DNA from 2 places in the Cellulosimicrobium sp. SH8 genome. Region 2 is predicted to be linked to the other one. Evidence: riboswitches for the same ligand, from Rfam matches in the RefSeq annotation. Region 2 holds a riboswitch; the other holds the start of a gene.
What was found. Region 2 has a riboswitch for thiamine pyrophosphate ahead of NF338_RS08830 (ECF transporter S component). Riboswitches for the same ligand answer to the same signal wherever they lie in the genome.
Positions count from the first base shown of each region.

Region 1 (4,205 bases), on a different contig from region 2:
GCGTCTGGCGCGTGGGCGTCCGGACCCGCTGCTCCCGGCTCGGGATCGCGCGCCGGCGCGGACACCGGGCGCGCCGTCGCCGCGATGCCGGCGATCCGGCCACGCTCGTCGAACCGGACGGCCACGCTCCCGTCAGGAAGCACGAGCACGAGCGCGCCGTCGTCGTCCGACGTCTCGAGCCCGCGCGCGGCCGCGTAGGACGCGACCGCGCGGCGGTGGTCGACGACCGTGACGGACAGCAGGCCCTCGCTCAGCACCCGCACGACGCGCGGCACGCTCGGCGCGGGCAGCGCGAGACCGTCGGCGTCGAGGAGGAACCACGCGCGCGTCCCCCCGCCGACGGGGGCGCTGTAGTGGGTCCAGGACCCGGTGACGGCCTTGGCCGCGAGCGCGAGGCGGTACGGGAGGTCGTCGGTGAGCGGCAGCTCGGCCTCCGCCGCCTCGCGCAGGCCCGTCTCGCGGGTCTTCTCGGCGGCGCGCAGCACGTCGTCGGGGAAGTCGTTGACGTTGTTCCACGCCCACATCCAGCTCCCGGGGCCGGGCGCGGCCGTGCCGAGGAACTGGAGCCGGCACGTCGTCGTCTCGCCGGTGTCAGCGGTGAAGGTGAACGTGCCCGTCGTCATCTCGGCGCCCCACGCGTCGTCGCCGTGGTGGTCGACGAGGTGGAGCTGGTGCTCGTGCGAGAGGAACGCGGCGTCGTCGACGAGCTCCTGGAGGACCGGGGCGGTCTGCTCTGCCGTGCCGTGCGCGGTCTGCGGCTCCGTCATGCCTCGACGGTAACGGCGTCCACCTCGCCGCACCGGGGCGCGACACGCGGTGCCGGCGGGAGCGCCAGGTGCGTGACGACCCGCGGGGCTCAGGCCGCGAGGAGCAGGACGTCGGCGGCGCGCGCGGGCGGGCGCGCCGCGAGCGTGGGAGTCGCGAGCGTGGTGCGCGCGACCGGGAGGTCGCGCACGGGCTCGCCGGCGGGGGCGGGGTGCCGCGGCGCGGAGAGCGCGCCGCGCTCGCGGACGGAGGAGAGCACGCGCACGGGGGCGACGGGGCGCAGCTCCTCCCCCGTGCGGGCCACGAGGTCCACGAGGCGCAGGCCGAGCGCGCCGCAGACGGCGGCCAGCACCTCGGAGGACGCCTCCTTGCGACCGCGCTCCACCTCGGACAGGTAGGCGGTCGAGACGCGCGCGGAGGCCGCGACGTCGACCAGGGTGCGCCCCTGCGCGAGCCGGGCCCGCCGGAGGATCCCGCCGATGACGTGCCGCAGGAGCGGCTCCGGCCGCCCACCCTCTCGGGGCCGGGGGCTCGCCGCCATGCTCGGCACCGCGCTCGTCGCGTCCATGCGGTCACGCTACCCGCGCCCTCGCCCGGGTGCCGAGGCACCCGGGCGAGGATCTGCTGCTGGCGTAAGGCCCGACGTCGGGCGGCTCACCGGTCCGGGAGGGGCGTCACCACCGCTCGAGCGTCCACGCCATCTGCCAGAACCGGATCTCGTGCCGACAGCTCAGCTCGAACGCGCGCTCCATGCGGGCGCGCTCCGCCTCGCCCGCGTCGGCGGCGAGCGCGTCGAGGCGCGACCGGAGGTCGGCCAGGACGCCCTCGGTCCGCTCGGCGGCGTAGAACTCCCACCAGCCCGCGAGCGGGTGGTCGTCCGCGATCGCGCCGGGCGTCGTCTCCCGCTCGCCGAGCCAGAACCGCCGCGCCGACCAGATGTAGGTCCACGGGCACGGCAGGAGCGCGGCGAGCAGCACGCCGAGGGAGTCGCGGCCCGCGGCGAGCATGTGGTCGACGTACGCCTGGGCGCCCGGGGCGAGGCGGTTCGTCTGCGCCTCCTCGTACGTCACGCCGAGGAAGTCGCACATCGCGTGGTGCGCGTGCGACTCGTCGTCGAGCAGGAACCCGGCCTTCTCGTGGAAGTACGCGGCCCACTCGCGGTCGGGAGCGAGCGCCATGCCGAGCCCGTAGCAGCGCAGGTAGGCCGTGAGGTACTGGTGGTCCTGGCCGACGTAGTGCCGCACCGCGGCCGGCTCGACGGACCCGTCGCGCAGGCCGGCGAGGAACGGGTGGTCGTAGAACTCGTCGAAGAGGTGCGCGTACCGGCGCGCGAGGTCGACCGTGAAGCCGGTCTCCCCCGGCCGAACGAGCGCGGTCGGGTCGTCCGCGAGGACAGGGTTCAGGGTGATGGCAGCAGGCGTCGTCATGCCCACGTTCCTCCGCTCGTGCTAGCGAGATCAGGTTCGACGGGTCCGGGCGGCCGTACCGCTCGTCTCAGTCCCTCGGCCCGGCTGCCCGGGCGGGACGCCCCGCGTGGTTCGCCGCGACCCTAGCAAGGAAGCACGGCCCGCGTCGGGAGCATCCGGCGGCGTGTGGGAATATAGTTGTAGCGACAACAAGTTGGAGCAGACATGACCACGAGCACCCCGGGCGCGCCGACCGACCGCCTCCTGTCCCCGTCCACGAGCATGGACGCCGTCACGCTGCGCGTCGGCGACCTCGAGCAGATGACGTCCTACTACACGGGCGCATTCGCGCTGGCCCCGCTCGAGGAGCGCTCGCGCGGCACCGAGGTGCACCGCGTCCTCGGCCGCGGCACGACGCCCATGCTGCGGCTCGTGCACACGCCCGGCCTGCCCGCCGTCGACCGACGCCAGGCCGGGCTGTTCCACACCGCGTTCCTCTTCGACGACGCGGCGAGCCTCGCCGCGACCGTCTACCGTGCCGCGCAGGACCGCCGCGGCGCGTTCGTCGGGTCGAGCGACCACCTCGTCAGCGAGGCGTTCTACTTCACCGACCCCGAGGGCAACGGCGTCGAGCTGTACACCGACCGCCCGCGGGAGACGTGGGTGCGCGAGCGGGGGCAGATCCTCATGGCGACCGAGTACCTGGACCCCAACGCGTACCTGCGCGCGAACCTGTCCCAGGACGCGGTCGACGCCGGGCCCGCCCTCGCCGGGCGGGTGGGCCACGTCCACCTGCAGGTCGGCGACATCGCGACCGCGCGCGACTTCTACGTCGACGCCGTCGGGTTCGAGGCCACCGTCACCGAGTACAGCGGCGCCCTGTTCGCGTCCGCCGGCGGGTACCACCACCACGTCGCGATGAACGTCTGGAACAGCGCCGGCGCCGGCCCGCGCGCCGCGAGCCTCGGGCTCGGCGACGTCGCGGTCACCGTCCCGGGCCGCGACGACCTCGACGCGCTCGTCGCCCGGCTGAAGGCCCGCGGCCTGCAGCACGCCGACGACGGTCGCTCCGTCGTCGTGCACGACCCGTGGGGCACGCGCGTCACGCTGGCCGTGCCCGGCACGACGACCGACGAGCTGCTCGCGCGATGAGCGCTCCCGCCGCCCTCGTCGCCGTCCGCTCCGACGCCGACCCAGCGGGTCCGCCCGCCGCGGGGCCCGTCGTCGTGCTGCTGCACGGGTTCGGCTCGCACGAGCACGACCTGGCGGGCCTCGGCCCGCACCTCGGCGCCCCGTGGGTGTCGCTCCGCGCCCCGCTCGCCCTCCCCCACGGCGGCTTCGCGTGGTTCCCGATCGTCACACCCGGCGACCCCGACCCGGAGCCCGTGGCCCGCGCGACCGAGGCAGTCTGGGCCTGGGTCGACGCCGAGCTCGTGCCCGAGCGGCAGGTCGTGCCCGTCGGGTTCTCCCAGGGCGGGCTCATGGCCACGCAGCTCCTGCGCACGCGCCCCGAGCGCGTGGCGGCGACCGTCGTCCTCGGCGGGTTCGTCCAGGGCGCGGAGCAGCCCGCCGACGCCGCGCTCGCCGCGTCCCGGCCGCCCGTGTTCTGGGGCCGTGGCGCCGAGGACCGCGTCATCGCCCCGCACGCGATCGACCGCACGGCCGCGTGGCTGCCCGGCCGCTCGACGCTCGTCGAGCGCGTCTACCCCGGCCTCGCGCACGGCATCGACGCGCGCGAGCTCGCCGACGTCCGAGCCTTCCTCGACGACGCCGTGGGGAACGCGGCGGCCTGACGCGGGCACGGGCGGGCCGCCCCCGGAGACACCGGGCGCGGCCCCCGCCGGGACGCGCGCCCGGCGTCAGGGGCGCACGATGGGAGCACACCCAGCCGTGCGCACCGAGGAGCCAGGCCGATGTTCCGCAGCCTCTTCCCGATCCTCTCCGTGGCCGACGTGGAGAAGTCGCTCGTCTTCTACCGCGACCTGCTGCGTGGGACCGTCGAGTACGCGTTCCCCGCCGACGGCCCGCCCGTGT
Region 1 covers NZ_JAMXMH010000018.1:4,326-8,530, forward strand. Annotated here, with positions in the region: gene NF338_RS20735 (DUF6882 domain-containing protein) at 1-767, opposite strand, end outside; gene NF338_RS21015 (helix-turn-helix domain-containing protein) at 857-1,333, opposite strand; gene NF338_RS20745 (TenA family protein) at 1,440-2,192, opposite strand; TPP riboswitch at 2,183-2,307, opposite strand; gene NF338_RS20750 (VOC family protein) at 2,397-3,323, shown strand; gene NF338_RS20755 (alpha/beta hydrolase) at 3,320-3,964, shown strand; gene NF338_RS20760 (VOC family protein) at 4,085-4,205, shown strand, end outside.
Region 1: another riboswitch for thiamine pyrophosphate. It lies ahead of NF338_RS20745 (TenA family protein); the one in region 2 lies ahead of NF338_RS08830 (ECF transporter S component).

Region 2 (4,205 bases):
GCTGGCGGACGTCCGCGACCGGGCGGTGGCCCGGACGGACATCGTCCGGGTCGGCGCGGTGGGCACCGAACAGTCGGTCTGACGCCGCGACGGCCGCTTCGCGCAGGCGTCAGAACAGGACCTGCTCGACTCCCCCACCGACGACGTCGAGCCCACCTCCGTCGACCGGCATGCCCGCGAGCGCCCCGTCGTGCCCACGGCGGGCCCCCGGCTCGTGGGCGACCCGTGCGAGGCTTCCCGTCGGGTAGACGCCGTCGGTCGGCGGGTCGAGGTCGTGCACCGCGGTGCCGAGGCCCCCGAGCTCGCCCCGGCGGTACCGCCCCTCGACGCCGGCGGGACCGCGGTGTCCGGACACCGCGAAGCCGCGCGCCTCGAGCATCGGGCGCACGCGGTCCCACAGCCACGACCGGTACGCCTTCGAGGCGTACGCGCCACGGGCGTAGACCCGCTCGTAGCCGGGGACGAGCTGCGGGTGCTCGCGCGCGAGCCAGCCCAGGTACCACTCGCGCGTTCCGGGCTTGAGGTGCAGGGGCAGCACGGTGACCCCCGTAGCCCCGGCGTCCTGCACCGCGTCGAGCAGGTCGGTCAGCGCGCGCGTGGAGTCGGTGAGCCACGGCAGCACGGGCGCGACCATGACACCGCACGGCAGGCCCGCCTCGCGGACCGCGCGGATCAGGTCGAGGCGGGCACGCGGCGACGGTGTCCCGGGTTCGACGCTCGCCTGGAGCGCCGGGTCGAGCAGCGCGAGCGAGACGCCGATCCCGACCTCGACGCGCGACGCGGCGTCGACGAGCAGCGGCAGGTCGCGGCGCAGGAGCGTGCCCTTGGTGAGGACCGACAGGGGTGTGCCGGAGCCCGCGAGCGCGTCGATGATGCCCGGCATGAGGCGGTAGCGCCCCTCGGCCCGCTGGTAGGGGTCCGTGTTCGTGCCGAGCGCGACGGGCTCGCGGCTCCACGACGCGCGGGCGAGCTCGGCGCGCAGCACCTCGTCGACGTTCACCTTGACCACGACCTCGCGGTCGAAGTCCTCGCCCGCGTCGAGGTCGAGGTACTGGTGGGTGGGCCGGGCGAAGCAGTTGTGGCTCACGACCCCGGCGGCGACGAAGTCCCGCGTCCCGGTCGTGATGTCGACGAGCTCGGTCTCCTCCCCCGGCCCGTCGAGCGCCTCGAGCGAGTCGACGCGCAGCGCCTCGTCGCCCGTGACGTCGCGGCCCTCGAGCGCGACCCGCCCGTCCGCGAGCGCGGCCGCCCCCGGGCCGACGAGGGCGTCGCCCAGCGCCAGGTGGGCGCGGCGACCGGCCCCGCCGACGACGTGTCGCCAGCCCCGTTCGGTGAGGAACCGGTGGTCGCCGCTCGCGACGAGGCGCGTGCCGTCCGCGAGGGTCACTCGGTACGCGCGCTTGCGCGTGGTCCAACGGTCGAGCACGCGCGTGCGCACGTAGCGCCGGTAGGCGCCGTGCGGTGCGGTCCCCACGATCTCGTCGCCGACGCGCAGCTCCCCGATCGGCCGCTGCGTGCCGTCGGCGAGCAGCACCGGCGTCGACGGCGCGAGGCAGTAGGAGCAGGCGTGGCTGCAGCCGCGGTACGGGTTGACCGTCCAGCGGAACGGCATGCGCGACATCGCCGGGACCTTCGACAGCGCGCTCTTGGCCGTCACCTCGTGGAACGTGATGCCCGCGAAGTCGGGCGTGCGCACGCTGCGCACGAGGCCCGCCCGCTCCAGCCCCGGGAGAGCGCCGTCGTCCGCGCCAAGCGCCTGTCCGTCCCACCTCACCCGCACATTCGAACAGGTGTTCGATTCGACGTCAAGCCCCGGGGACGGCCGCCCGCACGACGCCTACCCCGCGTCCCCTGCGACCCACGGCTTGAGCAGGGACAGGTTCGCGAGCGGCACGTGGTGCCCGATCCGGGGGTGGTCCAGCGCCACCCCGACGACGCCGGCCGCACCGAAGGAGGCGAGGTAGTCGATCGCGGCCGGCACCGGGACCCCGAGGAGCGGCACGGCGTCGCCCTCTGCGGCGAGCCCGAGGGCCAGCGCGGCCTCCTTCGCGCGGCCGGCGCTGCTGTAGAGGCAGATCATCGGCCCCTGGGCGGCGGCCACCGCGTACGGGCGGGGCCGGTCCTCGGGGCCGCGCGCGATGAAGAACCAGGTGTCGAGCCGGGCCGCCTGCCGCCAGAGGGCGATCTGCGCCGTCGTGTCTCCGGCGGGCGCCGACCGGACGGCCTCGTCGAGGCGGTCGAGCTCCGTGACCGCCGCAGGGTCGTTGTCCGTGGTCATCCCGCCACGCTCTCACGCCCCGGCGACGCATCCCGCTGGCTGAGACGCCGGGATTGTCCGGGCCGCGCCGAGGGCCTAGGGTCGGGCCGAACGCCCCCGGGGAGCGCACGAGCGCTGAGAGTGCAGGCCGGACACCCGTCCCTCCTGCAGACCCGTGGAACCTGATCTGGTTCGTACCAGCGAAGGGAGCAGGGCCGACGTCACCGTCCCCTGCGCGCTCGTGCCCGTGCGCCCGCGCCCGGCCGTGCGCGCAGGCCGGCGGTGGCGCGCCGTCGTGCACCCCTCGCCCCGGGGGCCCGACGGAGGGAACCCGCATGGCCGAGCCCCGCACCACCCCGCAGCAGGCGACTCCGAGCGCCGCCGCCGTACCCACCGACCAGCCGCCGAACGGGCGCCTCGCGCGGCGTCGCGGGCTGACGCTGCACGAGACGGTGCTGATCGCCGTCCTGGGCGTGGTCTTCGGGTTCGTGTACTGGGCGTTCGTCCAGCTCTGGGCCCCGCTCCAGCTCGCGATGGGCCCCCTCGCGGACCTCGCCGCGAACGTCCTCGCGGGCGCGTGGATCGTCGTCGGTCCCCTGGCCACGTACATCGTGCGCAAGCCGGGGGTCGGCATCCTCGCCGAGACCCTCGCCGCGCTCGTCGAGGTCGTCTTCCTCACCTCCCCCGCGGGGCCGCTGCTGCTCGTCGTGGGCCTGGTCCAGGGCGTCGGTGCCGAGCTGCCGTTCGCGCTCACGAGGTACCGCCGGTTCGGCTGGTGGGTGTTCGTCGCGTCCGGCGTGAGCGCCGCGCTCGTCACGTTCGCCTTCAACGCCGTGCGCTTCGGCTGGCTCGGGCAGGACTACGCGATGCTCCGGCTCGGGGTCCAGGTCGTGTCGTGCGTCGTGCTGTGCGGCCTCGCGGCCCGCCTCCTCGGCGACGCGCTCGCCCGCACAGGCGCCCTCGACGCGTTCGCGATCGGCGCGGCCCGCCGTGGCTGAGCACGCTGTCACGGGCACGCCCGACGCCGTCGCCCCCGACGCGGTCGCAGCCGACGGCCTGACCGTGCGCCTCGGGCACCACGGCGCCCGCGTGCTCGACGGCGTCGACGTCACCGTCCCCGCCGGGACGAGCCTGCTGGTCCTCGGCCCGTCGGGGTGCGGCAAGTCGACCTTCCTGCGCGCGCTCGTCGGCGTCGTCCCGCACACGCTCCCGGGTACCGTCGCGGGCCGGCTGCGGGTGACCGGGCTCGACCCGCGCGAGGTGCCGCCGCCCGCACTCGCCGCGCGCGTGGGCCTCGTCCAGCAGCGGCCCGGTGACCAGCTCTGCCTGGCGCGCGTGGACGAGGAGCTGCGGTTCGCGCTCGAGAACCGCGGCGCCGACCCCCGCACCATGGACGCCCGCGCGACCGCGGCGCTCACCGCCGTCGGGGCCGCGCACCTGCACGACCGCCCGACCCACGCGCTGTCGGGCGGTGAGGCGCAGCGCGTCGCCGTCGCCGCGGCGCTCGTCGCCGACCCGGAGCTCGTCGTCCTCGACGAGCCCACCGCGCTGCTGGACCCCGCCTCCGCCCACGACGTCGGGGCGCTCGTCACCGGCCTCGCGCGCCGCCCCGGGCCCGACGACGGTCACGACGCGGCGCCGCGGCACCGCTCGGTCGTGCTCGTCGAGCACCGCCTGGACGACCTGGGCGCGCTGCCGGACACGGTCCTGGTGCTCGGCCGCGAGGGTCGGGTCGTCGCGCACGGCCCCACCGACCGCGTCCTGCGCGAGCACGCGCGCGACCTCGCCGACCGGGGGTGCTGGCTGCCGCTCGCGGTCCGTCTCGAACAAGCCGGCGCCCCGGGACCGATCGGCTCCCCCGAGACCGACGACTGGCTGGTCCACCTCGCGCGGTCGTCGCCGGCGCGCCCGGGGACCTCGGACCGGCCCCCGGCCGCGACCCCGGGCG
Region 2 covers NZ_JAMXMH010000005.1:154,488-158,692, reverse strand. Annotated here, with positions in the region: gene NF338_RS08845 (DUF1330 domain-containing protein) at 1-82, shown strand, start outside; gene NF338_RS08840 (Rv2578c family radical SAM protein) at 110-1,774, opposite strand; gene NF338_RS08835 (hypothetical protein) at 1,838-2,278, opposite strand; TPP riboswitch at 2,366-2,485, shown strand; gene NF338_RS08830 (ECF transporter S component) at 2,593-3,255, shown strand; gene NF338_RS08825 (ABC transporter ATP-binding protein) at 3,248-4,205, shown strand, end outside.